2 regions of the Streptomyces sp. CA-146814 genome follow, and region 1 is predicted to be linked to the other one. Evidence: riboswitches for the same ligand, from Rfam matches in the RefSeq annotation. Region 1 holds a riboswitch; the other holds the start of a gene.
The links. A riboswitch is a leader RNA that binds a small molecule or an ion and turns the genes downstream of it on or off. The one in region 1 is predicted to bind S-adenosylmethionine.
Positions count from the first base shown of each region.

Region 2: linked by a shared signal. The riboswitch ahead of ACQP09_RS07235 (aminotransferase class V-fold PLP-dependent enzyme) and the one ahead of thrC (threonine synthase) in region 1 are both predicted to bind S-adenosylmethionine.

Region 1 covers NZ_CP192068.1:4,340,770-4,356,154, forward strand. The annotation lists gene ACQP09_RS19315 (ABC transporter substrate-binding protein) at 1-1,234, shown strand, start outside; gene ACQP09_RS19320 (DUF3263 domain-containing protein) at 1,277-1,537, shown strand; gene otsB (trehalose-phosphatase) at 1,728-2,585, shown strand; gene ACQP09_RS19330 (alpha,alpha-trehalose-phosphate synthase (UDP-forming)) at 2,593-3,984, opposite strand; gene ACQP09_RS19335 (glucosyl-3-phosphoglycerate synthase) at 4,032-4,982, opposite strand; SAM riboswitch class I at 5,147-5,274, shown strand; gene thrC (threonine synthase) at 5,293-6,588, shown strand; gene ACQP09_RS19345 (MoaD/ThiS family protein) at 6,642-6,920, shown strand; gene ACQP09_RS19350 (cold-shock protein) at 7,340-7,546, shown strand; gene groL (chaperonin GroEL) at 7,868-9,490, shown strand; gene ACQP09_RS19360 (hypothetical protein) at 9,763-10,143, shown strand; gene ACQP09_RS19365 (stealth family protein) at 10,537-12,180, shown strand; gene ACQP09_RS19370 (stealth family protein) at 12,321-13,898, shown strand; gene ACQP09_RS19375 (keywimysin-related RiPP) at 14,491-14,613, shown strand; gene ACQP09_RS19380 (asparagine synthase-related protein) at 14,664-15,385, shown strand, end outside.
Region 2 covers NZ_CP192068.1:1,621,036-1,636,420, reverse strand. The annotation lists gene ACQP09_RS07265 (hypothetical protein) at 1-123, opposite strand, end outside; gene ctaE (aa3-type cytochrome oxidase subunit III) at 311-931, shown strand; gene qcrC (cytochrome bc1 complex diheme cytochrome c subunit) at 987-1,796, shown strand; gene qcrA (cytochrome bc1 complex Rieske iron-sulfur subunit) at 1,793-2,845, shown strand; gene qcrB (cytochrome bc1 complex cytochrome b subunit) at 2,842-4,488, shown strand; gene trpD (anthranilate phosphoribosyltransferase) at 4,611-5,675, shown strand; SAM riboswitch class IV at 5,751-5,868, shown strand; gene ACQP09_RS07235 (aminotransferase class V-fold PLP-dependent enzyme) at 6,047-7,429, shown strand; gene ACQP09_RS07230 (Lrp/AsnC family transcriptional regulator) at 7,485-7,766, opposite strand; gene ACQP09_RS07225 (rhomboid family intramembrane serine protease) at 7,763-8,542, opposite strand; gene ACQP09_RS07220 (hypothetical protein) at 8,737-8,979, shown strand; gene ACQP09_RS07215 (NYN domain-containing protein) at 9,019-10,380, shown strand; gene ACQP09_RS07210 (NlpC/P60 family protein) at 10,670-11,704, shown strand; gene ACQP09_RS07205 (NlpC/P60 family protein) at 11,999-13,027, shown strand; gene ACQP09_RS07200 (hypothetical protein) at 13,044-14,300, shown strand; gene ACQP09_RS07195 (glycosyltransferase 87 family protein) at 14,276-15,385, opposite strand, start outside.

The DNA of each region.
Region 1 (15,385 bases):
GGTGGCCGCGCTGGGTATGACGGCAACGTTGTCGGCCTGCGGAGGTGACAGCGGCACGGGCGACGTCACCCTCACGCTGGTCGCCGCCGACTACGGCAACAGCTCGGCCAACAGCTCCGAGAAGTACTGGAGCGGTGTCGCGGCGGGCTTCGAGAAGCAGAACCCCGGCATCAAGATCGACGTCAACGTCTACTCCTGGAAGGACGTCGACCGCAAGGTCGCCGAGATGGTGAAGGCGGGCAAGGCCCCCGACATCGCGCAGATCGGCGCCTACGCGGACTACGCCAAGGACGGCAAGCTCTACAGCGCCGACCAGATGCTCTCCATCCGCACCCAGGCCAACTTCCTGCCCACCCTCACCGACGCGGGCAAGGTCGACGGGACGCTGTACGGGCTCCCGTTCGTCGCCAGCACCCGGCTCCTCTTCTACAACGAGAAGCTCTTCGGCCAGGCGGACCTGGACGCACCCGAGACCTGGGACGACATCCAGAAGGACGCCACCGCGCTCAAGGCCAAGGGCGTGAAGTACCCCTTCGCCCTGCCGCTCGGCCAGGAGGAGTCGCAGGCCGAGACGCTGATGTGGCTGCTCAGCAACAGCGGTGGTTACGTCGACGACGTCGGTCTCTACGACATCGACTCGGCGCAGAACATCGCCACGTTCAGCTGGCTGCGGGACAACCTGGTCGGCAAGGGCCTCACCGGTCCCGTCGCGCCGGGCAAGCTGGACCGCGCGAAGGCCTTCGAGGCGTTCACCAAGGGCGAGGTCGGCATGCTCAACGGCCACCCCACCCTGATGGAGGAGGCCGAGGCCAAGGGCGTCAAGGTCGGCATGGTGCCGCTGCCCGGCGCCGAGGGGCCGACCAAGGGCTCGATGGGCGTCGCCGACTGGATGATGGGCTTCAAGCAGAACGGCAACCGCAAGGCGATCGGCGAGTTCTTCGACTACGCCTACTCCGACGAGAACGTGCTCGCCTTCGCCGACGAGTACGACCTGCTCCCGGTGACCGGCAGCGCGTCCGCCGAGATGGAGACCGACTCCAAGCACGCGAAGCTGCGCGAGTTCCTGGCGGCGCTGCCCAACTCCCAGCTGCCCCCCTTCGGCAAGACGTCCTGGGCGACGGTGAGCGAGTCGATCAAGACGAACATCGGCGAGGCGGTGGCTCCCGGCGGGTCCCCGGAGCGGGTGCTCGGGGAGATAGCGGCGGAGGCGGCGAAGGCGGAGAGCGCGGAGTAGCGGCGGGCGCGGCGGGGTCGGTTGCCCGGTTAGGTTGGTTGTATGACCGCATCCGACGCCGAGTCCGAGCCTGCCGCCCCGGGGCTGTCCGACCGTGACCGTGCGCTGCTCGCGCTGGAGCGGAGGCCGTGGGCGGGGCCCGGGGCGAAGGAGCGGGCGATCCGGGAGGAGCTCGGCATCTCCCCGGTCCGCTACTACCAGCTGCTGAACGCGCTGATCGAGGACGAGCGGGCGCTGCGGGAGGACCCGGTCACGGTGAACCGCCTCCGCCGGCTGCGAGCGGCGCGGCGCGAGCGGCGCTGAGCCTTTCCGGGGGCTCTGCCCCCGGACCCCCGCTCCTCAATCGCCGGAGGGGCTTGATTTTGCCGCCCCCGGCTGTCCTCTGGGGGGGGAGCATTCTTGAGCCCCTCCGGCGATTGAGGAGCGGGGTGCGGGGCGGAGCCCCGGTCGGGCCCGGGCCCCGTCGCCCGCCGCACCCCGCTACGCTCACCCCATGGGCAGCCACTCCGCACAGCCGCCGATCCCGACCCCGACCACCCCGGCCGGCCGCGAGGGCCTGGAGGCCGTTCTCGAACGCCCCGACCGCGCGGTCATCGCTCTCGACTTCGACGGCACGCTCGCCGACATCGTCCCCGACCCCGAGCGCGCCCGCGCCCACCCCGGCGCCGTGGAGGCGCTCGCCGCGCTCGCGCCGAAGGTCGCCTCCATCGCCGTGATCACCGGCCGCCCCGCAGGCGTCGCCGTACGGTACGGCGGCTTCGCGGGCGTCCCCGGCCTCGACCGCCTCGTCGTCCTCGGCCACTACGGCGCCGAGCGCTGGGACGCCGCCACCGGCACCGTGACCGCCCCCGCACCCCACCCCGGCGTCGCCGAGGCGCGGGCCGAACTCCCCGGCGTACTGCACGAGTTCGGCGCCTGGCACGGCACCTGGACCGAGGAGAAGGGCCAGGCCGTCGCCGTCCACACCCGCCGCGCCGACGACCCGCAGGCGGCCTTCGAGACCCTGCGCGGCCCGCTCGGCGAGCTGGCCGCCCGGCACGGGCTGATCCTCGAACCGGGCCGCCAGGTCCTGGAGTTGCGCCCGCCGGGCATGGACAAGGGCGTGGCGCTCGCGGAGTACGTACGGGAGGTCGACGCCGCGTCCGTCGTGTACGCCGGAGACGACCTCGGCGACCTCGCCGCTTTCGCCGCCGTGGAGAAGCTGCGCGGCGGCGGCCCGGACGGCATCCCGGGCCTCCTGGTCTGCAGCGGCAGCGCCGAAGTGCCCGAACTGGCCGAGCGCGCCGATCTGTCGGTGCCGGGCCCGGCCGCCGTGGTCGACTTCCTGGCGGCCCTGGCCGATCAGCTGTAGGCGCCCCTCACTCCTGCCGCAGCGCCTCCAGCTGGTCCAGGAACCACTGCTGCGGCGGGAGCGCGGTCGCCGCCTCCGCCAGCCGCTTCGTGCGGCCGGTCCGCTCCTCGGCGCCCATCGACAGCGCCTCGTGCAGCGCCTCCGCCGTGGCCACCACGTCGTACGGGTTCACCACGATCGCGTCCTCGCCCAGCTCCTCGTACGCCCCCGCCTCCCGCGACAGCACCAGCGCGCAGCCGTGGTCGGAGACGACGGGGACCTCCTTGGCGACCAGGTTCATGCCGTCGCGGATCGGGTTGACCAGCGCCACGTCCGCCAGCCGGTACGCGGCGAGCGAGCGCGCGAAGTCGTCCTTCACGTGGAGGACGACCGGCGTCCAACTCTCCGTGCCATAGGCCCCGTTGATCTCCGTGGCCAGGGTCTGCACCGCCGCCGTGTAGTCCTGGTAGACCGCGAGGTCCTGGCGCGAGGGGTAGGCGAAGGCCACGTGGACCACGCGCTCGCGCCACTCCGGGCGGGTCTCCAGCAGGGTCCGGTAGGCATGCAGGCCGCGCACGATGTTCTTGGACAGCTCGGTGCGGTCCACCCGCACGATCGTCTTCCTGTCCTCGCCCACCTGCTCCCGCAGCGCCTCCATCCGCTCGTCCACGTCCGCCTCGCGCGAGCGCCGCCGCAGGAAGTCCGCGTCGGCCCCGAGCCCGTGCACGCCGACCCTGGTCCGGCCCGTCCCGCCGAGGATCTCCGTACAGCAGCCGATGAACGCGTCCGCCCACCGCCGGGTCAGGAACGCGGCCCGGTCCGCGCCCAGGATGCCGCGCAGCAGCTGCTCACCGATGTCGTCCGGCAGCAGCCGGAAGTAGTCCACCGGCGCCCACGGCGTGTGCGAGAAGTGGCCGATCCGCAGGTCCGGGCGCAGCTCGCGGAGCATGCCGGGGACCAGGGCCAGGTGGTAGTCCTGGACCAGCACCGACGCCTCCGGGCCCGCCTCCTCGGCGAGCGCCTGCGCGAAGGCCCGGTTGTACGCCTCGTACGAGGCCCACTGGCGCCGGAACTCCGCGTCGAAGACCGGCTCCACGGGCGTCTGGTACAGCAGGTGGTGGACGAACCACAGCACCGAGTTCGCGATGCCGTTGTACGCGTCGGCGTGCACCTCGGCGTCGATGTCCAGCATCCGTACGCCCGGCTCACCGACCCCGCGCCGCACCGCCTCGCGGTCGCCGTCGCCGAGGGCCGCGCAGACCCAGAGCTTGTCGTCGACGGCGCTCAGCCCGGAGACGAGACCGCCGCCGCCGCGCTTGGCGTCGAGCGTTCCGTCCTCGCCGAGCGTGTACGTGATCGGGCCGCGGTTGGACGCGACGAGGACCTGGGCGGTGGGGGCGGGTGCGTGCTCGGTGACCATGTAGCGGAACCTAGCCCGTAAGGGAAGCCGCCAAACGCCTCAGTGCGTCACGCCGCCCGCCGCTCCGCGTACTCCGCGATCTCCCGCATCGGCGGCCGCTCCTCCGTGTCCACCGCGTGCGTGCGCGGCACGAACCCCTCCGCACCCCGCTCGAACTGCGTCAGCGCCGGCCGCACCAGATGGCCCCGGGAGAGCCGCAGCTGCGCCGTGCGGTAGATCGCCGCCGCCATCCGGCCCAGCGCCTGCCCGTCCTGGTGGCGGTGGCGCCGCACCCCCACGTCCACCTGGCCCAGCGCGTCCAGCCCCACGGTGTGCAGCGCGTCCACCAGGAGCCCCAGCTCCACCCCGTAACCGACCGGGAACGGCAGCCGCTCCAGCAGCGAGCGCCGCACCGCGTACTCGCCGCCCAGCGGCTGCACGAAGCCGGCCAGCTGCGGCCAGTGCAGATTGAGCAGCGGACGTGCCACCAACTCGGTGACGCGGCCGCCCTGACCTGCGCTGTCGCCGAGCGGACGGTCGTACATCGCCTTGACGAACTGCACGGTGGGGTCGGTGAGCAGCGGGCCGACCGTTCCCGAGACGAAGTCCGCCGAGAAGTCCCTCAGGTCGGCGTCGACGAAGCAGACGATCTCGCCGCTGGTCACCAGGAGCGACCGCCAGAGCACCTCGCCCTTGCCGGGCAGGGCCGGGATCCGTGGCAGGATCGCGTCGCGGTGCACCACCCGGGCGCCCGCCGCGCGCGCGACGGCGGCCGTGGCGTCGGTGGAACCGGAGTCGATCACCACCAGCTCGTCGACCAGCCGGACCTTCTCCATCAGCTCGCGCCGGATCGTCGCCACGATCGCGCCGACCGTGGCCTCCTCGTTCAGCGCGGGCAGCACCACGCTCACCGACGTACGGTGCGGGTCGGCGGCCCGGGCGTCGGTGAGCCGGTTCAGCGGGCGGTCGGCGGACGACCAGGAACGCCTGGTCAGCCAGCGTTCCACCTCTTCGAGCACGGTCTGAACTCCTCGCATGTGAGCTGTGTGTGATCCATCTCGCCGTTCGGACGACTATCTCAACAGTCCGGTCCTTCGGTTACAGTCTTGAACAACGCGGATGACCGTCGCATGTCGGGGTCCGTCGTCACACAAACGCCTGGATCGAAGATCCAGTGCCACAGAGCTCATCCAGAGGGACTGAGGGAACGGCCCGTTGAAGTCCCGGCAACCCTCCTACCGACCGCGAGGTCACGGTGGGGAAGGTGCCAATTCCGTCTTGTGGCGAAATGCGCTGCAAGGAAGATGAGGAGAAAGGGCCTCCGCCATCATGGCTGTTCAGACCGTTGCAGGTAATGCCACCACCGCCTCCGTGGACCTCGGTCCCGCCGCGGCGCTTTCCTGCCGCGAGTGCGGCGAGCGTTTCGAGCTCGGCCCCCTTTTCGCCTGTGCGTCCTGTTTCGGGCCACTGGAAGTGGCATACGACCTGCCCACCGGTTCCGCCGAGGAGCTGCGCAAGCGCATCGAGGCCGGCCCGGACAACATCTGGCGCTACGCCCCGCTGCTGCCGGTTCCCGCCGATGTCGCGGAGAAGCCCAACATCAACCCCGGCTTCACCAAGCTGGTCAAGGCCGACAACCTCGCCCGTGAGCTGGGCGTGACCGGCGGTCTGTACGTCAAGGACGACTCCGGCAACCCGACGCACTCCTTCAAGGACCGCGTCGTCGCGATCGCCGTCGAGGCCGCCCGCGCCTTCGGTTTCACCACCCTCTCCTGCTCCTCCACGGGCAACCTGGCCGGTGCCGTCGGCGCCGCCGCCGCCCGCGCCGGACTGCGCTCGTGCGTGTTCATCCCGCACGACCTGGAGCAGGGCAAGGTCGTCATGGCCGCGGTGTACGGCGGTGAGCTGGTCGGCATCGAGGGCAACTACGACGACGTCAACCGCTTCTGCTCCGAGCTCATCGGCGACCCGCTCGGCGAGGGCTGGGGCTTCGTCAACGTCAACCTGCGGCCGTACTACGGCGAGGGTTCCAAGACGCTGGCGTACGAGATCTGCGAGCAGCTCGGCTGGAAGCTCCCCGACCAGATCGTCATCCCGATCGCGTCCGGCTCCCAGCTGACGAAGATCGACAAGGGGTTCCAGGAGCTGATCAAGCTCGGCCTGGTCGAGGACAAGCCGTACAAGATCTTCGGCGCCCAGGCCGAGGGCTGCTCCCCGGTCTCCGCCGCCTTCAAGGCCGGACACGATGTCGTACGGCCCCAGAAGCCGAACACCATCGCCAAGTCCCTGGCCATCGGCAACCCGGCGGACGGCCCGTACGTCCTGGACATCGCCCGCCGCACCGGCGGTGCGGTGGAGGACGTCAACGACGAGCAGGTCGTCGACGCGATCAAGCTGCTGGCGCGCACCGAGGGCATCTTCGGCGAGACGGCGGGCGGTGTGACGGTCGGCGTGACGAAGAAGCTGATCGAGGCCGGCGTGATCGACCCGGCGCTCACCACCGTCGTCCTGAACACCGGTGACGGGCTCAAGACGCTCGACGCGGTCTCCGCGACCTCGCAGGCGACGGCGACCATCAAGCCGAGCCTGGACGCGTTCCGCGCCGCGGGCCTCGCCTCCGCCTGACCACCCCGATCGCCCCGATCGCCCCGACCGCAGCAGCCAGAAAGGCGTCCGCCATGAGCGTCAAGGTCCGCATCCCCACCATCCTCCGCACCTACACGGGCGGCCAGGCCGAGGTCACGGCGGAGGGCGCGAAGCTCTCCGAGGTCATCGACTCCCTGGAGAAGGACCACCCGGGCATCGCCGCCCGCGTCCTGGACGACCAGGGCAAGCTGCGCCGCTTCGTCAACGTGTACGTCAACGACGACGACGTGCGTTTCGAGGGCGGGCTCGACGCGGCCACGCCCGACGGCGCCGGCATCTCGATCATCCCGGCCGTGGCCGGCGGCTGCTGATCCGACCGCCATCGGCTGAACCACCGTTGCCCCCTCCGCGAGAGAAAGCGGAGGGGGCAATTCTGCATGGTTGAGCGCGGTAGAGTTGGGGAAGCCCCCTCCGCTGCGCGTGCCGCCCGCATATGAGAATGCGCCCGGCCCCGATAAGAAGCAGCCAAAGTACGTGAACCCCTTGAGGCATAAGTGGCCTTTGCCTGGCCCGACTTGCCCGTAAATTTCAGCAATCTCGCATATTCGGGCGTTCGCCCGTGCCCGGAATTCTCGTCCGATTGACCTGTTGCAGAGGGCAGTTGGGCGGATACATTCGGCCGCGGTCGACGCGCTGCGGCGCCGCGCACCCTCTCCTGTCGGAGGGTGAGTTCCGACCCGGGCCCGCGAAGTGCGGTCCCGTGCAAGGGCCAGTTATAGGGGAGTTAGGCATGGCTCAGGGCACCGTCAAGTGGTTCAACGCGGAGAAGGGGTACGGCTTCATCGCGGTCGACGGTGGTGCGGATGTTTTCGTCCACTACAGCGCGATCCAGATGGACGGGTACCGCACCCTCGAAGAGGGTCAGCGAGTTGAATTCGAGATCTCGCAGGGCCAGAAGGGGCCCCAGGCCGACATGGTCAAGCTCGCCGTCGGCTGAGCCCGGCGCGGCCGTCCGACGTCACTACTCACGCATGCAGGGCCCGGCCCCGGAGTGAATTAGGGGACCGGGCCCTTCGTGCGCGCCCGGCTCGCGCGCCCGGACCACATGGCGGGCCCTGGCCTGAGGCGCTTGCACTCTCAGGGGTCGAGTGCTAATCATTGGCGTTAGCACTCTCCAGGTGAGAGTGACAGAAACTTGGACCGGGCCGGTGAGGCCCGCAGGCGCGGTGGGGCAAGGAACCACCACGCACGCAGGCCGTCCGTCGCGGGCGCCTCTCGGTCCGGAGCAATCCACCCCTGTCCGGGAGGACCACTTCACATGGCCAAGATCATCGCGTTCGACGAGGAGGCACGGCGCGGTCTCGAGCGCGGGATGAACCAGCTCGCCGACGCCGTCAAGGTCACCCTCGGCCCCAAGGGCCGTAACGTCGTCCTCGAGAAGAAGTGGGGCGCGCCCACGATCACCAACGATGGTGTATCCATCGCCAAGGAGATCGAGCTCGAGGACCCGTACGAGAAGATCGGTGCGGAGCTGGTCAAGGAGGTCGCCAAGAAGACGGACGACGTCGCCGGCGACGGTACGACCACCGCCACCGTTCTCGCCCAGGCTCTCGTCCGCGAGGGTCTGCGCAACGTCGCCGCAGGCGCCAACCCGATGGCCCTCAAGCGCGGCATCGAGAAGGCCGTCGAGGCCGTCTCCGCCGCTCTGCTGGAGCAGGCCAAGGACGTGGAGACCAAGGAGCAGATCGCTTCGACCGCCTCCATCTCCGCCGCCGACACCGAGATCGGCGCCAAGATCGCCGAGGCGATGGACAAGGTCGGCAAGGAAGGCGTCATCACCGTCGAGGAGTCCCAGACCTTCGGTCTGGAGCTCGAGCTGACGGAGGGCATGCGCTTCGACAAGGGCTACATCTCGGCCTACTTCGCGACCGACATGGAGCGTATGGAGGCGTCGCTCGACGACCCGTACATCCTGATCGTCAACTCGAAGATCGGCAGCGTCAAGGACCTCATCCCGCTGCTGGAGAAGGTCATGCAGTCGGGCAAGCCGCTGCTGATCATCGCCGAGGACGTCGAGGGCGAGGCGCTCTCCACCCTGGTCGTCAACAAGATCAAGGGCACGTTCAAGTCCGTCGCCGTCAAGGCCCCGGGCTTCGGCGACCGCCGCAAGGCCATGCTCGCGGACATCGCCATCCTCACCGGTGGCACCGTGATCTCCGAGGAGGTCGGTCTCAAGCTGGAGAACGCCGGCCTGGACCTGCTCGGCCGCGCCCGCAAGGTCGTCATCACCAAGGACGAGACCACGATCGTCGACGGTGCCGGTGACAGCGACCAGGTCCAGGGTCGCGTCAACCAGATCCGTGCCGAGATCGAGAACTCCGACTCGGACTACGACCGCGAGAAGCTCCAGGAGCGCCTCGCGAAGCTGGCCGGCGGCGTGGCCGTCATCAAGGCCGGCGCCGCCACCGAGGTGGAGCTCAAGGAGCGCAAGCACCGCATCGAGGACGCGGTGCGCAACGCCAAGGCCGCCGTCGAGGAGGGCATCGTCGCCGGTGGTGGCGTGGCTCTGCTCCAGGCCTCGGCCGTCTTCGACAAGCTCGACCTCACGGGCGACGAGGCGACCGGCGCCAACGCCGTGAAGCTCGCGCTGGAGGCCCCGCTCAAGCAGATCGCCGTCAACGGTGGTCTCGAGGGTGGCGTCGTCGTGGAGAAGGTCCGCAACCTGCCGATCGGTCACGGCCTCAACGCCGCGACCGGCGAGTACGTCGACATGATCGCCGAGGGCATTCTCGACCCGGCGAAGGTCACGCGCTCCGCTCTGCAGAACGCCGCCTCCATCGCCGCGCTCTTCCTCACCACCGAGGCCGTCATCGCCGACAAGCCCGAGAAGGCCGGCGCGGCCGCCCCGGGTGGCATGCCGGGCGGTGACATGGACTTCTGATCGGGTCCGGTTCGCGCCGGTCGATCGAAGCTCCACGCACGTCCCGCAGGGGCGGCATCTCCTTCACGGGAGGCGCCGCCCCTGTGGCGTGTCCGAGGTTGCTGGGACACTGCGGGGGACGGTTGGCGAGTTCGTACGCGTACGAGTGCGACTGTCGTGCGAGTACGCGTACGGGTACGGGTACGGGGGTGGGCATGACGGTTACGCGGGCGGGGTACGGCGGAGCGGGGCGCGGCGGGTCCAGGTACAGGGCGCGTCTCAAGGGGGCCGGGTTGCTCCTCGCCGGGGTCGCGTTGTCGGCGGCGGGACTGTTCGTCGTGGCGACGGGCACGGGCCTCGCCGGTCTCCTCGGCATGCGGGTGGAGACGTTCGGCGCCGTCGAGTGCCGTGACACCCGCACCAGCAAGGGCCAGACGGTCTGGCACTGTTTCGGTGAGGCGGAAGGCGTCGGCCGCACCCGGATCAGCTTCACGGACCACGACGGCAGGAACGACCCGGAGACGATCACCGCGACCCAGGTGTCCGACGGCGGACGGTGGTTCGCGCACTCCGGGACGATCGTCGGCTACGGCATGATCCCGCTCCTGCTGGGCGCCGGACTGGCGGCCTGGGGCGGTTACGTCGTGCGACAAAGGTCACTGTCCAGGAGGTGAGCGGACGGCGGTCAGGGCCGCGCGGCGCTCCCGGGGACGCTCCCATGCCGGTGCACTGACCAGGACAGCCGTGGGGCGGCAGGGGCATCGCGGCGGCGACGGCCCTCGGAGGCCGGAGCGCACGGAACGGGAACCGGCTGCCGGTCGTTAAACTGCCGTTCGGTAAAAGGACTGCTTCGGGCTATCCTTCGGCGTGCTGAAGCACGCCGGCCAGGCGAGTGGGCGGTGGGTGGGAAGCGGCGGATGTTCGTGACCGGGCAGAGGTATCGCACTCAGGTCACGACTGGCTCCCCGGCTTCCCGACGGTAGAGAGGAAAGAATGTGACTGTTCGTTCATTCGCACGCAGAATGGGCCCGCGAGTTCAGCGGAAGGCCGCGGAACAGTCATGGCGGATGCTTTCGGCGCGCACCCGGCGCAGGGCCGTCAGCGACCAGCCCGATGTCAGCCGGGTCCTGGTGAACGGCCAAGAGCTCTACGGGCGCGTCGTGCAGGGATTCTCGGCCGCCGACGCCGCTGCGCAGAACCTGGCGATCGCCACCCGCGCCCTGGAGCGGGCGGGCGTCTCCTACTTCCTCGTCCCCGGTATCTCCAAGGTCCGGTACACCATCGGCGTCAACGAAGCGGACCGCGCTCGCTTCCATGACGCGATGGAGGAGGAGTACGCCGGGAAGGCGGTCTTCATCGGGCAGCCGACGGTGGGGCGCGTCCTGAAGCGCCCCGCTCTGTATCTCGACGGCAAGCTGCCCTCGGCCCTCCTGACGGCCTCGGTGCTGCGGGTGGGCGAGATCCACCTCGGGCCCGCGGGCCAGGTCCTCGGCGGGCCCGAGATCGGGTGCGACGTCGAGTTCTGGAAGAGCGGGGCCGAGCTCATCGCCGGTCCGAGGGCGGAGCAGGAGCTGGCCAAGATCCAGCCGCAGGCCTCCGCGGACATCTTCAGCCAGTCGCTGGTCGCGCCGCGCCGCAACCGGGTCGCGGAGGTGCTTCCCAACTCCGAGCAGGAGCTGGCGAGTCGTCGGGTCGGCGACCGGGACATACCGACGTTCGCACCGTTCGCCGTCCCCACGATCGGCGACGTGACGTTCCCCGTCGACGTCGTCTACACCTGGGTCGACGGCGAAGAGCCGGCCATGCGCGAGAAGCGGGCGCGGTACAAGGGCCAGGGCACCGCCGAGATCCTGGACAAGGAAGTCAACGCTTCCCGCTACACCAGCCACGACGAGCTCAAGTACTCGCTGCGCTCGTTGCAGATGTACGCGCCCTTCGTGCGCAACGTCTACATCGTCACCGACGGGCAGACGCCGAGCTGGCTCGACCCGGACGCGGACGGCATCACCGTCGTCGATCACCGGGACATCTTCCCCGAAGGCGTCCTCCCGGTCTTCAACTCCCACGCCATCGAGACCCGGCTGCACCACATTCCGGGCATTTCCGACCACTATCTCTACTTCAACGACGACGTGTTCGTGGGCCGTCCCGTCACGCCCGAGGCCTTCTTCCACCCCAGCGGTGTCATGAGGGTTCCGGTGTCGCCGCTGAAGATCGGTGTCGGCAAGCCGCACGCCGAGGAGACGGCGACGAACTCCGCGAGCAAGAACGTGCGCCGGCTGCTGATGGAGAAGTTCGGGGCGCTCACCACGAACAACTTCATGCACACGCCGCTTCCCCAGCAGCGGAAGACGCTGCTGGAGCTGGAGGAGATGTTCTCCGAGGACATCGCCCGGACGACCGCGTCGCGCTTCCGCTCGCCCCAGGACGTGGCGCTCACCGCGCCCCTCCTGTACCAGTACGCGCTGATCACCGGGAAGGGCATCCCCGGCAAGTTCAGCTTCCGGTACGTGAACATCAGCCGCGAGGACGCCGACAAGAGGCTGGACAACCTTCTCGCGACGCGCCGGTTCAGCTTCTTCTGCCTCAACGACGTCGATGTCGCCCCGGAGCAGCGCGAAGAAGTCAGCATGCGCATGGACGGTTTCCTCGAGCAGTACTTCCCGTTCCCCAGTTCGTTCGAAAGGCGACCTGATGGAACGCGGGAATGAGCCTCATGCGCCGGAGGGCCTCACGCGTCTGGCGCGTCGGCACACGGGCCGCCCGCAAGGTTGAGAGGGGGGCGGCCGCGCCGATCTGGCGCCTACGTGTCTCCCGGCGGCGAGCCGCCCTGCGACGGGTCCGTCCCGACGTGGTCCCCGTCGCCGTGGGGGGGCTGCGTGTTCTCGGCGCGCCGGCGAAGAGCTATGTCTCCACCGATGCCGCGGCCCAGTCGCTGAAGCTCGTCTCGGACGTGCTGGAGACAGCCGGCATCCCCTACTTCCTGGTGCCGGGCCGCGACTGGCTGCGGCACGTGGTCGGCGTGGAGAGGAAGCACCGGGCGGCCTTCCTGGACGCGGCGACCCGGGAGCTGTCCGGGACGCCTGTCTACCTGGGAGCCGTGGACCAGGGCGACAGCCTGTCCGTTGCCGGACACTGCGCGGACGGCCGGCTGCCGCAGGCCGTCCGGGAGGCCGAGGTGCTGCGTATGGGCGTGGTCCACCTCGGCCCGCACGGCCAGGTGCTGGGCGGTTTCGTGGACGGCTGCGACATCGAGTTCTGGCAGCAGGGCGAGGAGGCCGACGGCTCCGCCGGCGACGGCGGGAGGCTGTGGTTCAGCGTCCCGGGCAGCGAGCTCACGGACACGTTTCCGGAGTCGCTGGTCGCGCCCCGCCTCAACCGGATATCAGAGGTCATCCCGTCGGAGGCCCAGAAGCCGGCGACGGCCACCGTGAGCGGCCTGCAGATACCGACGTTCCAGCCGTTCGCCCAGCGGACCGTGGAAGAGGTCTCCTTCGCCGTCGACGCGGTCTACACCTGGGTCGACGGCGACGAGCCGGAGCTGGCGGCCAAGCGGGAGGCCTACCGGGAAGGCTCCTCCGCCATCGCCAAGCGCGAAGTCGGGATGTCCCGCTACACGGACAGCGACGAGTTGCGGTACTCCCTGCGGTCGCTGGAGATGCACGCCAGCTTCATCCGGCACGTGTATCTGGTGACGGACGGCCAGACGCCGTCCTGGCTCGATGTGAACGCGCCCGGTATCACGGTCGTCGACCACCGGGACATACTCCCGGCGTCGGCGCTCCCGGTCTTCAACTCGCATGCCATCGAGACCTGCCTGTACCGGATCGACGGGCTCTCCGAGGACTACCTGTACCTCAACGACGACGTGTTCTTCGGCCGGCCCGTGCGCGCCGAGCACTTCTTCCACGGCAACGGCATCGCCCGCATCCCGTTCTCCCCGTACAAGCTGGGTCTGGGCCTCCCGCACAGTACGGAGCCGGCCCCGAACTCCGCGGGCAAGAACGTGCGCCGGGTCATCCAGCAGCACCACGACCGGTTCATCACCAACAAGTTCCTGCACACTCCGCACCCCCAGTCGCGCGCGGTCATGCGGGAGATAGCGGAAGCGGGCTTCCCGGAGCTCGAACGCACCACGCACTCGCGGTTCCGCTCGACGGCGGACGTGGCGGTGGCCGCGACCTTCCACCACCACTGGGCGATCCTCACCGGGCGGGCCGTTCCCGGCGACTACTCCTTCCGGTACGTCGACGTCGGCAGGCCGGACCTCCACGAGAGGCTCGCGCGGCTGAGGAAGCACAACGACGTCGACTTCTTCTGCCTCAACGACGTGGACACCGCTGTCGCGGCCCGGGACTCGATCCGGCGGGCCGTGGACGGCTTCCTGGAGTGGAAGTTCCCCTTCCCGAGCCGCTTCGAGCGATCCTGACGACTCCACCGCCTGCGCCGACACCGTAGAACGCCTGACGCCTCGGTGTGCCCGGCGCTTCAGGGCGTCCCGGCCGCCGGCGGCCGGAAGTCGGCTTGGCCGAATGATTACTTGCAGTGCTCACTCCTGTACGGCAGGGCGCTTTCGCGTGAACGCCGGTTTCCGGTGGCGCGCACGGGTGCGGGTGGGATAAGGCCGCTGCGGGGGCTGGGGGAGAGCGTGCGGCGCTGGCTCCTCCGCCCCGTCGCCGCCGGTTCGATCTTCTGGCAGCTCGCTGCCGTGTACGGCCTGGTACGAGGGCCACGTACAGCCATTGGTCCAGTCCACTGAGCCGGGACAAGGCGTCGGTGTGCGACTGCACATGCTGACCGGTCGGTTCCTCCGCAGGCCGTCCGGCGGTCGCCGGCGCACCCTTCCCGCTCGCGCTATCCGGCCAACTTCGCACGGTAAGTCGGAATCACGCGTACCGGTCCGGCAGCGGGACATGATGGCTCTGGTGTTCACCAGGTGAACACCAGTCGCAGCGATAACTCCAGTTATGCGGACGTCAGTTGGGCATAACGGTCGTCAACCGCACAGAAGGGAAGGTGTCATGAAGCAGCAGAAGAAGGCTTACGTGAAGCCGTCGCTGTTCAAGCAGGGGGACTTTTCGAAGAAGACCGCCGGGTACTTCTACGGCTCGTACAAGGAGTACTGGGTCCGGCGCATCATCTGATCCGCCGACCGGTTCCCTGTGCACGGTGTGAGAACTTCCGAAAGGTGAAGATGCCCGGCCTGCTGCGTGACTACTTCGTCGTCCTGCCGGACAGCGTGGCGGCCCACGCGGTGGCCGGGCAGCTTCCCTCACCGGACACCACCCGGACCGCAGGAGGGGCGGGCGGCACCGTCACCGTCGCCCATCCCTCCGGCCGTCCCTGGGTCGTCGCCCGCCCGCTGGTCCGCCAGGTCAGCCACCTCCGCCGGGGCGGCGACGCGCTCGTGCTCATCGGCCCGGACCGCGTCCCCGAGACGGTGCTCGCCGGTCTCCTGGAGGGCGCCCGCGACCGGACCGGCCTGGAACGCCGCCTCGCCCGCCTCCCCGGCCTCCACCACGTCATCGCGCACCTCTCCGGCGAGACCTGGATCCGGGGCACCGCCTCCGGCCTGCGCCGGATCTACCACGCGCGGCACGCCGAGGCCGGAACCATCGCCTCCGACCGCCCGGCCGTCCTCGCCCACCTGACCGGCGCGCCCCTGGACGACGGCGCACTGGCGCTGCGCATGCTCGACTTCCTGCCGCACCCCCTGAGCCGGCGCGTCCTGTGGCGGGGCGTGCAGGAGACCGGGGCCGGGTACGGACTGGCCCTGCCCGCCGCAGCGCCGGGCACGGCCGCCGCCCCCGGCCCTCGTGAGCACCGCTGGTGGGAGCCTCCGCCCCCCGAACTGCCGCTGGCCGAGGGCGCCCGAAGACTCGGAGAGGCCGTCGCCGCCTCCGTACGAGCGCATAT
Region 2 (15,385 bases), 2.7 Mb from region 1:
GGCGCACTCCAGGAACGTCACCGGTGGCACGTCGGCGGCAGGCCTGCGGCCGGCTGCCAGCTTCACCTGCTCGCGGATGTTGGCGTCGTCGCTGTAGACCAGGACCGTGGCGGTCGCCTGCATTGTTCCTCCGTGACATCTGTGTCTTCGGGGCTCTCGGGGCATGAACCGATGCGCGGATCGTACTCCGGTCGACCGGCCGTCAGCACCGGTAAGGACACCGATTCGATGGGCCGTTCGGGCAGGACACACGGGACTGACACACCGAACGGCACCCCCCGGAGTGAGGGCGGGATAAGCGACCGACATAATGTCGGTCGTGGCGACAGCAACGACAGTAGAAACCGGGCACGCGCACCCGTCGGTCAATCGGCCGAACCTCACCAGCGTCGGAACCATCATCTGGTTGGCGTCCGAGCTGATGTTCTTCGCGGCCCTCTTCGCGATGTACTTCACCCTTCGATCGGTGATGGGACCCGATTACTGGAAGGAGATGGCCGGGCATCTGAACTTCCCGTTCTCGGCCACGAACACCACGATCCTGGTGCTCTCCTCACTCACCTGCCAGCTCGGCGTCTTCGCCGCCGAGCGGGGCGACGTGAAGAAGCTCCGCACCTGGTTCATCGTGACGTTCGTGATGGGCTCGATCTTCGTCGGCGGCCAGGTCCTGGAGTACGTGGAGCTGGTCAAGGAGGCGGGGCTCTCCCTCTCGTCCGACCCGTACGGCTCGGTGTTCTACCTGACCACCGGCTTCCACGGTCTGCACGTGACGGGCGGTCTCATCGCCTTCCTGCTGGTCCTCGGCAGGACGTACGCGGCCAAGAGGTTCACCCATGACCAGGCCACCGCAGCCATCGTCGTGTCCTACTACTGGCACTTCGTCGACGTGGTGTGGATCGGCCTGTTCGCAACGATCTACATGATCAAGTAACCGGGCTCGCACCCACCCACCATCGACGCAGAAGATCCTGACACCGGGGTAATCCGTGAAAAAGCTCTCCGCACGACGACGCCATCCGCTGGCGGCGGTCGTCGTACTACTCCTCGCGCTGGCGGCTACCGGGGGGCTGTACGCCGCGTTCGCGCCTGCGGGTAAGGCGCAGGCCGAAGAAACCGCCCAGTCCCTCGCCATCGACGAGGGCAAGAAGCTCTACACCGTAGGCTGCGCCAGCTGCCACGGAACCGGCGGTCAGGGCACCACCGACGGGCCGTCCCTCGTGGGCGTGGGCTCCGCCGCCGTCGACTTCCAGGTCGGTACGGGCCGTATGCCCGCGCAGCAGCCGGGCGCCCAGGTACCGAAGAAGAAGGTCATCTACACCCAGGCGGAGATCGACCAGCTCGCGGCGTACGTCGCGTCGCTCGGCGCCGGTCCGATCACGCCGACCGACAAGCAGGTCGACCCGGCCGGCGCGGACGTCGCCAAGGGTGGCGAACTGTTCCGCAACAACTGCGCCCAGTGCCACAACTTCACGGGCAAGGGCGGCGCCCTGACCAAGGGCAAGTACGCCCCGGACCTCGAAGGCGTGAGCCCGAAGCACATCTACGAGGCCATGCAGACCGGCCCGCAGAGCATGCCCTCCTTCCCGGACACGACGATGCCGGAGCAGGAGAAGAAGGACATCATCGCGTACATCCAGACCGTGAACGGTTCGGAGACGGCGAGCCCCGGTGGCCTCTCCCTCGGCGGTCTGGGTCCGGTCAGCGAAGGTCTGTTCGCCTGGATCTTCGGGCTCGGCGCTCTCATCGCAACCGCCGTCTGGGTCGCGGCCCACACCGCTAAGGCCAAGAAGTCATGAGTAGCCAACAGATTCCAGAAGACAACCTGCCCGTAGTGCAGGAGACCGCGCACGGCGCGGTGGAGGGTACGGACGACCCGTTCGCCGACCCGGGGCTGCCGGCCCACAAGCCGCGCATCCAGGACCTCGACGAACGCGCAGCGAACCGCTCGGAGCGGGCCGTCGCGTTCATGTTCGTCCTCTCGATGCTGTCGACGGTGGGCTTCATCGCCTCCTACGTCATCTTCCCGGTGGACAAGATCGTCTACATCTGGCCCTTCGGCCATGTGAGCGCGCTCAACTTCTCCCTGGGACTGACGCTCGGCTTCGCGCTCTTCTTCATCGGAGCGGGCGCCGTCCACTGGGCGCGCACCCTGATGTCCGACGTCGAGGTCGCCGCCGAACGGCACCCGATCGAGGCGCCGGCCGAGGTCAAGGCCCAGGTCCTGGCGGACTTCAAGGCCGGTGCCGAGGAGTCCGCGATCGGCCGTCGCAAGCTGATCCGCACCACCATGTTCGGCGCGCTGGCCCTGGTCCCGCTCTCCGGTGTGGTGCTGCTGCGCGACCTCGGTCCGCTCCCGGAGAAGAAGCTCCGGACCACGATGTGGGCCAAGGGCAAGCTGCTCGTCAACATGAACACGGGTGAGCCGCTGCGTCCCGAGCACGTGGCCGTGGGGTCGCTGACCTTCGCCAAGCCCGAGGGGCTCGAGGACGACGCGCACGACTTCCTGTCGCAGATCGCCAAGGCCGCCCTGATGATCGTCCGCATCGAGCCGGACGACATCAAGGACAAGCGCCAGCGCGACTGGGCCCACGAGGGCATCGTGGCCTTCTCCAAGATCTGCACCCACGTCGGCTGCCCGATCAGCCTGTACGAGCAGCAGACACACCACGTGCTCTGCCCGTGCCACCAGTCCACCTTCGACCTCTCCGACGGCGCCCGCGTCATCTTCGGTCCGGCCGGCCACGCGCTCCCGCAGCTGCGGATCGGCGTGAACAGCGAGGGCAACCTCGAGGCGCTCGGTGACTTCGACGAGCCCGTCGGCCCTTCCTTCTGGGAGCGCGGATGAGTACTGCAGCAACCAACGAGCCCGCCGACCAGGCGGGACAGCGCAAGGCACCCGCGGGCGAGCGGGTCGCCGACTGGGCGGACGGCCGGCTCGGCATCTACGGCCTGGCCAAGGCCAACATGCGCAAGATCTTCCCGGACCACTGGTCCTTCATGCTCGGTGAGGTCGCGCTCTACAGCTTCATCATCATCATCCTCACGGGTGTGTATCTGACGCTGTTCTTCCAGCCGAGCATGAACGAGATCGTCTACCACGGTCCGTACGAGCCCATGCAGGGCATCCGGATGTCGGAGGCCTACGCCTCCACGCTGAAGATCAGCTTCGAGGTCCGCGGTGGTCTGCTCGTCCGGCAGATCCACCACTGGGGCGCGCTGATCTTCCTGGCCGCCATGTTCGTGCACATGTGCCGTGTCTTCTTCACCGGTGCCTTCCGCAAGCCGCGTGAGGTCAACTGGGTCTTCGGCTTCCTGCTCTTCGTGCTGGGCATGTTCACCGGCTTCACCGGCTACTCCCTCCCGGACGACCTGCTCTCCGGTACGGGTGTCCGCTTCACCCAGGGCGCGATCCTGTCCGTGCCGATCGTCGGTACGTACATCTCGATGTTCCTGTTCGGCGGCGAGTTCCCCGGCCACGACTTCGTGGCCCGGTTCTACTCGATCCACATCCTGCTGCTGCCGGGCATCATGCTCGGGCTGCTGGTGGCCCACCTGATCCTGGTCTTCTACCACAAGCACACGCAGTTCGCGGGTCCCGGCCGGACCAACAAGAACGTCGTGGGCATGCCCCTGCTGCCGGTGTACATGGCGAAGGCCGGAGGCTTCTTCTTCCTGGTCTTCGGCATCATCGCGATCATCTCGGCCATCGCCACGATCAACCCGATCTGGGCGCTCGGCCCGTACCGCCCGGACCAGGTGTCCACCGGCGCCCAGCCCGACTGGTACATGGGCTTCGCCGAGGGTCTGGTCCGTGTCATGCCGGGCTGGGAGATCGTGTTCTGGGGTCACACGCTCAACCTGGGCGTGTTCATCCCGCTGGTCCTCTTCGGCCTGGTGCTCTCGCTGCCCGCGGTGTACCCGTTCGTCGAGTCCTGGATCACCGGGGACAAGCGCGAGCACCACATCCTGGACCGCCCGCGCAACGCCCCGACCCGTACGGCGCTCGGTGTCGCCTGGATCACGGCGTACTTCATCGGCCTCGTCGGCGGTGGTAACGACCTGTGGGCCACGCACTTCCACCTGTCGCTGAACGCCATCTCCTGGTTCGTCCGGATCTTCTTCTTCGCCGGACCGGTCATCGCGTTCATCGTCACCAAGCGGATCTGCCTCGGCCTCCAGCGCCGCGACAAGGAGAAGGTGCTGCACGGTCGCGAGACCGGCATCATCAAGCGCCTGCCGCACGGTGAGTTCGTGGAGATCCACGAGCCGCTCTCGCCCGGTCAGCTGCACACGCTCACCGCGCACGAGCAGTACAAGCCGGTCGAGCTCGGCCCCGAGGTCGACGAGAACGGCGTCAAGCGCAAGATCTCCCCGGTCCAGAAGGTGCGAGCCAAGCTCAGCAAGGGCTACTACGGCGAGAACAACCAGATCGCCAAGCCCACCGCGGAGGAGTACAAGGAGATCACTTCGGGCCACGGCCACCACTGATCTCCTGACCTGATCGCCACCGTGAGAGCCCCGTCCATCCGATGGACGGGGCTCTTCGCGGTCCCGGCGGCTGGATAGGGTGGAGCCGTATCTCTTCCGGCTGTGGACCCCTGGAGCGGACCATGAACGTTGTGACCCCGAGCGGCGGCGACAGCGTGGCGGACCGTTCCTGGCCCGGCCTGCTGAACCCCCTGCTCCGCGGCGAGAACCTCTCCACCGAGGAGACCGCCTGGGCGATGGACCGCATCATGAGCGGCGAGGCGACCGACGCGCAGATCGCCGGCTTCGCGGTCGCGCTGCGGGCCAAGGGCGAGACCGTCGAAGAGGTCACCGGTCTGGTGCGCGCGATGTACGCGCACGCCAACACCATCCATGTGCCCGGCCGCACCGTCGACATCGTCGGCACCGGCGGCGACCTCGCCAAGACGGTCAACATCTCCACCATGTCCGCGATCGTCATCGCCGGGACCGGCGCCAAGGTCGTCAAGCACGGCAACCGGGCCGCCTCGTCGGCGAGCGGCTCCTCCGACGTACTGGAGAAGCTCGGCGTCAACCTGGAGCTGACCCCGCAGCGGGTGGTCGAGGTCGCCGAGGCGGCGGGCATCACCTTCTGCTTCGCCGTCAAGTTCCACCCGGCCCTGCGGTACGCGGCCAAGGCCCGCCGGGAGCTCGGCGCGCAGACCACGTTCAACATCCTGGGCCCCCTCACCAACCCGGCCCAGGTGCGCTCCCAGGCCATCGGCGTGGCCGACGCCAGGATGGCGCCCATCGTCGCGGGCGTCCTCGCGGAGCGCGGCAACTCGGCCCTCGTCTTCCGCGGCGACGACGGGCTCGACGAGCTGACCACCACCGCCACCTCGCGGGTCTGGGTGGTCCGGGACGGCAGTGTCCGCGAGGAGCCCTTCGACCCGCGCGACGTCGGCCTCCCGCTCGTCCCCGTCGAGGCGCTGCGCGGCGCCGACGCCTCGTACAACGCCGATGTGGCCCGCCGCCTGCTGGACGGCGAGACCGGCGCGGTACGGGAGGCGGTGCTGCTCAACTCGGCGGCGGCGCTGGTCGCGCTCGACCCGGGCACCGGCACGCTGACCGAGCAGATCGCGGCGAAGATCCAGGTGGCCGCCGAAGCCGTCGACTCCGGTGCGGCCAAGCACGCGCTGGAGCGGTGGGTGGCGGCCAGCAACGTCTGAAACCGGCCAAGGGCGCAGTCCGGATGCCGGACTGCGCCCTTGCGCGTGCGCATACATATGGCAAGATGCTGCGCAGGTCATGAGTGACAGCGACTACGGCCCCGGCCCGCTGTCCGGCAACCCTCCGTCCGTGGCGGGGTGCCCCGGGTGAAGACCAGGCCGTAGGCAGCGAGGTCTGCGGCAAGCGCGGGCCCCTCGGCGTCCAGTGGACGTCAGCCCCCGGGGTCCTGGTCCCTAGGGAGCCTTCTGTGAGCAAGCGAATGCGCTAGGGCTTCATCGCCCTCCTTCAGCGCACCCTTTTCCTTCCCCCTCCCGCGCCGCCGCGTATCCGCAGGCGCGTGAGTTTCGCCTGCCTTTTACGGGAGTTCGCCATGTCTGTCTCCACCGCTGCCATCGACCCGTCGGTTTGTGCCCCGCTGCCCGTTCTGGGGCAGGATGTCACCGTTCCGCTCGTCACCGGCGGTGAAGTCACCTACGCCGCACTCGACTACGCCGCCAGCGCCCCGGCCCTCCAGCGGGTCTGGGACGACGTGGCCGCGTACGCCCCGTACTACGGCAGCGTCCACCGCGGGGCCGGATACCTCTCGCAGCTCTCCACCGACCTCTTCGAGAGCAGCCGCCGCACGGTCGCCGAGTTCCTCGGCTGCCGCGCGGAGGACCAGGTCGTCTTCACCCGCTCGACCACCGACTCCCTCAACCTGCTGGCCGCCGCGCTCCCGGCGGACTGCCAGGTCTTCGTGTACGAGACCGAGCACCACGCCTCCCTGCTGCCCTGGCGCGACGCCCAGGTCACCTACCTCAACGCGCCCCGTACGCCGGGCCAGGCGGTCGAGAGCCTGGAGCGGGCGCTGGCCGACCGCGACCCCTACGGCCCGGCCCTCGTCTGTGTCACCGGCGCCTCCAACGTGACCGGTGAGCTGTGGCCGGTGAAGGAACTGGCCGCCGCCGCCCACGCACACGGCGCCCGCATCGTCCTGGACGCCGCCCAGCTGGCCCCGCACCACCCGGTGGACATCGCCGAACTGGACGTCGACTGGGTCGCGTTCTCCGGCCACAAGCTGTACGCGCCCTTCGGCTCCGGGGTCCTCGCGGGCCGCGCCGACTGGCTCCAGGCGGCCGAACCGTACCTCGCCGGCGGCGGCGCCTCCCGCAAGGTCGCCCGGCGCGCGGACGGCGGCGTGGACGTCGACTGGCACACCACGGCCGCCCGCCACGAGGCCGGTTCGCCCAACGTGATCGGCGTCTACTCCATCGCCTCCGCCTGCAAGGCCCTCACCGAGGCGGGCTTCGACACCCTGGTCGCCCGGGAGCAGGAGCTGGTGCGCCGGGTCCGCGAAGGGCTCGCCGAGGTCCCCGAGGTCCAGGTGCTCTCGCTCTTCGGCGACGACGCGCCCCGCGTCGGCGTCATCTCCTTCGTGGTGCGCGGCTGGAACAGCTCGCACTTCGCCGCCGCGCTCTCCGCCGAGTACGGCATCGGCGTCCGCGACGGCCTCTTCTGCGCCCACCCGCTGGTCCGCACCCTCCTCGGCAGCGACCCGCAGGACCCGGGCGAGTGCGGCGCGCCGGAGGCCGAGCCGGGCGAACGCTCGCTCAACGCCATCCGGGTCAGCTTCGGCGCCGGTACGCCGGACGAGCACATCGAGCGGTTCCTGCGCGCGGTCTCCGAGCTGGTTCGCGAGGGCGCCCAGTGGAAGTACCGCACCGAGGACGGCCGTTGCGTCCCGGACCGTGGCGAGGGAGCCCGTACGGTCTGACAACACCTCGGCCGGGGACGGGCGCGCTGCCCGCCCCCGGCCGGAATACGTGGAGTTACGCGTCCAGGCCGATGGCGAACGCCGCTTCCAGGTCGTGCTGGGAGTACGTACGGAACGCCACATGCGTGTCCGTGCCCTCGACCCCCGGGATCTTGCTGATCCGGCCGGGGATGACGTCGGCGAGGTCGTCGTGGCGGGCCACCCGGACCATGGCGATCAGGTCGTAGGTGCCGGTGACGGAGAAGACCTCGCTGACACTGTCCAGCGCGGCGATGGCCTCGGCGATCTCCGGAATCCGGTCCACGCTGGTCTTGATGAGCACGATCGCGGTGATCACGGCTGTCTGTCTCCCTCGGTCGCCGTGGCTGGAACCTTCACCTTAGGGCCTTCCGCTCGGGCCCCTCCCCGATAGCGCACCCAGGCGTACAGAAACCCCGCCGCGAACCCCGCCACATGCGCCAGATACGCCACCCCCGGCCCGGCGTCCGCCGCCTGCGCCGCCGCCCACTGGAGCCCGAACCAGAAGACCAGCACGATCCAGGCGGGAAACCGCAGCGGCAGGAAGAAGAGGAACGGGAACAGGCTGGTCACCCGGGCCTTCGGGAACAGGTACAGGAACGCCCCGAGCACCGCCGAGATCGCGCCCGACGCGCCGACCAGCGTCTGCTCCGAGTCCGCGTGCACCGCCGCGTAGCAGACCAGCGCCAGGTAGCCGCACCCCACGTAGAAGAGCGCGAAGTGCACATGGCCCATGCGTTCCTCGGCCATCGCCCCGAACACGTACAGGAAGAGCAGGTTGCCCAGCAGGTGCAGCCAGCTGCCGTGCACGAACAGCGCGGTGAACGGGGTGGCCAGGGCGCGCGCCGAGCCCTCCCACAGCTCGGCCGGGATCACCCCCCACCGCTCGAAGTACCCGGCCTGCGCGGCGAGCAGTGCGTCCTGGCTGCCGTAGGAGGCGCCGCCGAATCCGGAGAGCGGGCTGATCACGAAGATCGCGCAGCACAGGGCGATCAGCCCGTACGTCACCGGCACCCCGCCCACCGTCCCGCCCGCCGCGCTGTCCCGGACCTTCCCGGCCGAGGCCCGCCAGTCGAACCGCCGTACGTCGATCATGTACAGAGCATGGCGTACCGGCGGAGAACGGGACGGAGCGCCTCGCCGTGCCGATGCCTATACGCGAGGCCGTAGGGTTACGCCAGGACTTCCGCAGTTCGACGGCGCACCGCGAGATCCTTGACGTAGGACAGGAAGCGACACGGCGGCACGCCCCGCGCGCGCTGTCGGAGACGACGAAAGAGGACGCAACGATGACGACGGTTCCCCTGCCGACCGACGGGACCCGCTGGCGCTGCACCCTGTGCGGCAATCTCACGCGCTTCGACGTGACGCGGTCCTCCAAGGTCGTGGAGTACGTGCACCTCGACCTGGCCGGTGAGTCCAGTGTCGAGGAGCGGGAGGTGGTCAGTGAGACCATCGAGTCGGTCCGCTGTCGTTGGTGCAACGCGGTGGACCAGATCGAACTGGTGGACAGGCCGGGTGCCGCCTCCTGAGGGAGCGCGCCGACAGACATATCTATGGGGTGACGGACGGTGGATCAGCCGACCAGCGGCGCCGAACCGGCCGATGCGGCCGACGGCGGTGCCGAGGCGCTCGACCGCCCGCTGCCCGAAGGCGTACGGCGGCGGGTCGTCGCCCTGGTCGCGGACGCCTTCGGCGGTCTGACCATCGCCGAACTGCCCGCCCAGTTGCGGCAGTACGCCCGGTTCACCCCGACCCGGCGGGCCAAGTTCGCCGGGAACGCGATGGCCGCCGCGCTGGAGAGCGACCCGCTCTTCCGCCAGCGCATCGGTGAGCGGCTGAGCCAGGCCCAGCCGGAGCTGGCCGGTGCGCTGGAGGCGGGTTCGCCGCCCGCCGCCGCCGACCCCGTCGATGTGGCCGCCGCCGCCTATGTGCTGCGCCCGGTCGGCTGGGTCAAGCTGGTCGAGGCGGCCGGCGAGGAGGCCCAGCGGGCCGACGCGGAGCGGGTGGACGAGGAGACGCGGCGCGAACTGCTCCAGCTGCGCGAGGAGCTGGAGCGGGCGCGCGCCCACACCCGCAGCGAGACCGAGCGGCTGCGGGCCGAGCTGGACGCGGCCCGCAAGGAGTCCGAGTCGCTCCACCGCAAGCTCCGCTCCGCGCAGAGCGAGGTCAAGCGCGGCGAGGCCGCTCTGCGCCGCTCCACCGCCGAGGCGGAGGTCCAGCGGGCCGAGGCGGCCGCCCAGCTCTCCGCCGCCGAGAGCGAGTCGCGCCGGCTCAAGCACCGGCTCGGCGAGGCCGAGGCGGCCGTGGAGGCGGGCCGCCGGGCCTCCCGCGAGGGCCGTTCGGTGGAGGACATGCGGCTGCGGCTGCTCCTGGACACCGTGCTGGACGCGGCGTCGGGGCTCCGCCGCGAGCTGGCCCTGCCCCCGGTGACGACCCGCCCGGCCGACAGCGTGGACGCGGTCGAGCCCGGCCGGATGTCGCCCAAGGACATCGCCGCCAGGGCGCTTTCGGACACCGATCCGGCCCTGCTCGACCAGCTGCTGGCGCTGCCGCAGGCCCACCTCATCGTGGACGGCTACAACGTCACCAAGACCGGCTATCCCCAGATGCCGCTGGAGAAGCAGCGGTTGCGGCTGCTGGGCGGCCTTTCGGTGCTCGCCGCGCAGACCGGCGCCGAGATGACCTGTGTCTTCGACGGCGCCGAGCTGGCCGCCCCGGTGCTGCTCGCGCCGCCGCGCGGGGTGCGGGTGCTGTTCAGCAAGGCGGGGGTCACGGCGGACGAGCTGATCCGCCAACTGGCCCGCGCGGAACCGCCGGGACGGCCCGTGGTGGTGGTCTCCACCGACCGCGAGGTGGCGGACGGGGTGGCCAAGGCCGGTGCCCGGCCGGTCGCGTCCGTCTTGCTCCTCAAGCGGCTTTCGCGCGTCTAGGTACAGTTGTACGGCATGTGTGGCATGCCGGATTTTTGGGAACGTACCGTCAAGTCCCCGCTACACGTGGTGGAGTGAGAGTAAAGAAGTGCCTGATGTGACAAGAAAAATCCTGTGAGGATTTGAACTGATCACAAGATGGTCACTAGGTTTAGCCCTCGAACCTTCGCACGGTTGATCACCCATTGGGGGTGGCGGCGAAGGAACCGCCGAATCCGTGAGTGCACGGAGCCGGGGATTCTTTCCCCCAGCCCGGTAGGCGGCTCTGAGGAAGAAGGAGCTCGCCTTCGTGGCGTCCCACCGTCGTCCCAAGCAGCCGAGCCGCGCCCGTGTGACCGTGCTCACCGCGACCGCCGCCGCGGCTGTGGCCCTGACCTCCCAGGCCGCCCACGCCGACCCCAAGCCGACCAAGGACGAGGTCAAGGCGGAGGTCGACAAGCTCTACCACGAGGCCGAGGCCGCCACCGAGAAGTACAACGGGGCCAAGGAGCAGCAGGACAAGCTGAAGAAGCAGGTCGACGCGCTGCAGGACAAGGTCGCCCGCGGCCAGGACGAGCTCAACACCCTGCGTGGCGAGTTGGGTTCGATCGCCACCGCGCAGTACCGCTCCGGCGGCATCGACCCCTCGGTCGCCCTCTTCCTCGCCTCGGACCCGGACAGCTTCCTCGACCAGGCCTCCGCGCTCGACCAGCTGACGGTCAAGCAGACGGAGTCGCTGCAGAAGATCCAGGCCAAGCAGCGCACCCTCGCCCAGCAGCGCAAGGAGGCCCAGGACAAGCTCGGCGACCTCGCCGACGTCCGCAAGCAGCTCGGCGAGAACAAGAAGAAGTACCAGGGCAAGCTGGCCGACGCGCAGCGCCTCCTCAACAGCCTGACCGCCGCCGAGCGCGCGAAGATCCAGGAGGAGGAGGCGGAGAAGGACCGCGCCAGCCGCGCCACCAGCGAGCGCGTCGAACTCGGCAACGAGGCCCCCGCGTCGGGCCGTGGAGCCGCCGCCCTCAGCGCCGCCGCCACCCAGCTCGGCAAGCCGTACGTCTCCGGCGGCTCGGGCCCCAACTCGTACGACTGCTCCGGGCTGACCCAGTGGGCCTTCGCCCAGGCCGGTGTCGGCATCTCCCGGACCACGTACACCCAGCAGAACGACGGCACGAAGATCGGCCGCAGCGAGCTCAGGCCCGGCGACCTGGTCTTCTTCAACGGCCTGTCGCACGTCGGCTTCTACGCCGGTAACAACCAGATCCTGCACGCCCCGAAGCCGGGCACCGTCGTCCGCTACGAGTCGATGGACTACATGGGCACCTTCCAGTTCGGCGTCCGCATCTGACGCGTCCGCACGGACGCTTCCGACGCGTACACATCTGACGCGTCCGAACCGACGCCGCGCCCGCCCGGAGCGACGCCCGAACGAGGGAATCGCCCCACCCCGCACTGACGCCCTGCCCCGCCCGGAGACCGAGGTCACCGGCGGGGCAGCGCCGTTTCGACGCCTCTTCCGCCACCGCCGAGGTCTTTGGCCGCCCGGTGGTCGTCCGATTACTGTCTGGCTGCTGCGCGGCTCCCGGTACGGACCCGCGCGTTCCTGCGTCAACTGCGTCAGCGGAAGGAAGTGCGGCTTCCTGTGGTGTCCCATCGCCGTCCCACCCAGTCCGGCCTCCATCGGAGCGTCCGCGTCACGGTCGTCTCGGCGGCCGCCGCCACCGCGGCCGCCACCCTGACCGGAGCCCCGGCGAGCGCCGACCCCCAGGACACCCGCGCGAGCGCCAAGGCGGCCGTCGACCGGCTCTACGGCGAGGCCGAGCAGGCCACCGAGCTCTACAACGAGGCCGGCGAGCGGGTGGAGCGGCTGCGCGGCGAGGCGGACCGGGCCCAGGACGCGACCGCCCGCGGCCAGGAGGCCATCAACCGGATGCGGAACTCGCTCGGTGCGATGGCGGGCGCCCAGTACCGCACCGGCTCGATCGACCCGGCCCTCGCGCTGCTGCTCTCCTCCGACCCGGACACCTACCTGGAGCGGGCCGCGGCGCTCGACCGGGCCGGGGTGCGCCAGGCGCTGACCCTGGACAAGCTCCGGCACGCCCAGCGCAAGGTGGCCCAGACCCGCGCCGAGGCCGGCCGCGCCCTCGCCGGGCTGGAGCGCGACCGGGCCGCCGTCACCCGCCACAAGCGGACCGTCGAAGCCAAGCTCCGCCAGGCCCGGCAGCTGCTGAACTCGCTGCCGGCCCAGGACCGCGCCGCCTTCGACCGCGCCTCCCGCTCCGGCCGCGACGCCGCCCCCGACCTCTCCGGTGTCGCGCCCGGCTCGGCCCGCGGGATGTCGGCCGTCGCCGCCGTTCGCCAGGCGCTCGGCAAGCCGTACGTGTGGGGCGCCAACGGGCCCTCCGGCTTCGACTGCTCCGGCCTCATGCAGTGGGCCTACGGCCAGGCCGGGGTGAGCCTGCCGCGCACCTCGCAGGCCCAGCGGTACGCCGGCCGCATGGTCCCGCTCTCCCAGGCCCAGCCCGGCGACTTGGTCGCCTACCGCGCCGACGCCAGCCACATCGGCATGTACGTCGGCAACGGCCAGGTCATCCACGCCCCGTACCCGGGCGCCGCGATCCGCTACGACCCCGTCGGCATGATGCCGGTCTCCTCGGTCACCCGGATCTGACCGTACGATCGGCAGGGTGGCCGTAGGAGTACGTGGTGCGCGAGGGGGACGACCCCGGTCTCCTCGGCGTGCGGCGGGCGTGGTGCTCGCCGCCCTGCTGACCGCCTCCGGCTGTGTGGCCCCGGCCGATGCCGACACCTCGCTCACCGTCCGGGAGATCGACGCCACCCTGGAGCGCCGGGCCGCCGCCGTCCTCGCCCGGGACCCGGCGGGCTACCTCGACGCGCTGGCCCCCGACGCCGTGAAGCTGCGGGCCGTCCAGCGCACCGAGTTCGCCAACCTCGCCGACGTACCGCTGAACTCCTGGTCGTATGAGGTGAAGGGCATCACCGCGGAGGACGGCGACTGGGCCACCGCCGAGGTGGAGCTGCGCTACCGGATCGACGGGTATGACACCGCGCCCGTCGCCACCCGCCGCACCCTGGAGCTGATGCGCGACGGCGAGAAGTGGTACGTCAGCGCCGACCGGCCCGCCAAGGGCGCCTCCGAACAGCTCTGGCACCAGGGGGAGGTGGAGGTCGTGCGGGGCGCCCACAGCCTCGTCCTGGGCGTCGGGCGGCCGCAGGAGGAGCTGCGCCAGGTCGCGGACACCGTGGACCTCGCCGTACCGGCCGTCTCCGACGCCTGGCCGGGGTCCTGGGCGCGCCGGGTGGTCGTCCTCGTCCCGGACTCCACGGAGTCCATGGCGGACCTGCTGGGCTCGCCGGAGACCAGCTACCGGGGCATCGCCGCCGTCACCACCGGCGAGGCCGGCGCCGCCGGGGAGCGGCCGGCGCTCGCGGACCGGGTGATCGTCAACCCGCAGGCGTACGCCACGCTCGGCAGCTTCGGCCAGCGCGTCGTCCTGACCCATGAGACGGTCCATGTCGCCACCCGGACCAGCACCTCCACGGCCACGCCGGTCTGGCTCTCCGAAGGGTTCGCCGACTGGGCCGCCTACCGGGGCGAGGACCGCACGCCCGACCTCATCGCCCCCGAGCTGACCGGCGCGGTCCGGGCCGGTGAGCTACCCGCCGAACTCCCCGTCGACCAGGACTTCGGCTTCGACGGCGACCCGGCCAAGCTGTCCCGGGCCTACGAGAGCGCCTGGATGGCCTGCGAGCTCATCGCCGAGCGGTGGGGCCAGGAGAAGCTCACCGCCTTCTACGCGGCGGTCGGCGCCCATCCCGGGCGGGACGGGGCGGTGGAGCAGGCGCTGGGGTCGGTGCTCGCCACGACGCCGGAGCAGTTCACCGCCGACTGGCGCGACTACCTGAGCACCCGGCTCGGCTGATCCCCGCCGACCGGAGGCAGACCGGCCACCGCCCTCGGCACCGTCTCCCGCCACAGCCGCCGCGCGGCCGTCACCGAGGCCGCCACCAGCAGCCCGTTCCGTACGACGAGGAGCGCCACGCCCCACGCGTCGCTCGCCACCACCTCGGCGAAGTACACCGGGAACTCCAGCACCGTCACTCCGGCCGCCACCAGCACCAGTACGGCGGGCCGCACCATTCCGCCGTTCCGGAAGGCGAGGCAGACGGCAGCGAGTCCGACCAGCCACACCATGTACTGCGGGCTGATCACCCGGCTCGTCGTGGTGAACAGCAGCACCGCCGTGAACGCGGCCTGCGCCGGGGTGTGCGCGGCGAACGTCCGGGCCCGCAGCCGCCACACCAGCAGCCAGCCCAGCGCGAGCACGGCCAGCCCCAGCGCGAGCGTCGAGACCAGCTCCACCTGCGGGCCGAGGAACTCCATCGAGCCGTAGTGCAGCTCCACCCGCCCCTCCCAGCCGACCTGGCGCGCGAGGTGGAAGTACAGCGCGCCCAGCGACTCGATCTCCAGGCCCCGGTCCCGCTGGAACGCCAGGAACGCGTACGCCCCCGGCATCCACAGCGCGAACCCCACCGCCAGACCGGCCCCCGTCAGCACCGCCACCGACCAGGCCGCCCGGGTCGGCCGCCCCCGCCGGACCCCGATCAGCACCAGCGCCGGCCACACCTTCAGCAGCGCCCCGAACGCGGCCAGCGCGCCCAGCACCTTCGGGTGGCGCACCCCGGCCAGCAGCGCCGCCACCGCGACCGCCGTCACCATCAGGTCGTACCGCGCGTACACCGTCGGCCCCAGCAGCGGCACCCCCACGATCCACACCCACGTGCCCGCCGCCCTTATCCCCGGCCGCCGCCCCGCGTACAGCAGCAGGCCGAAGACCAGCGCGTCGCAGAGCAGCACGAGGACGTAGAAGGCGCTGGCGTACTCCCAGAAGGGCAGCAGGGAGGGGGAGAGGATGGCGAGGGCGGCGCCGGGCGGGTACTGCCAGGTGACGTCGTCCAGCGGGTACGTGCCGGTCAGCAGCGTCTCGTACCAGCCCCGGTAGATCAC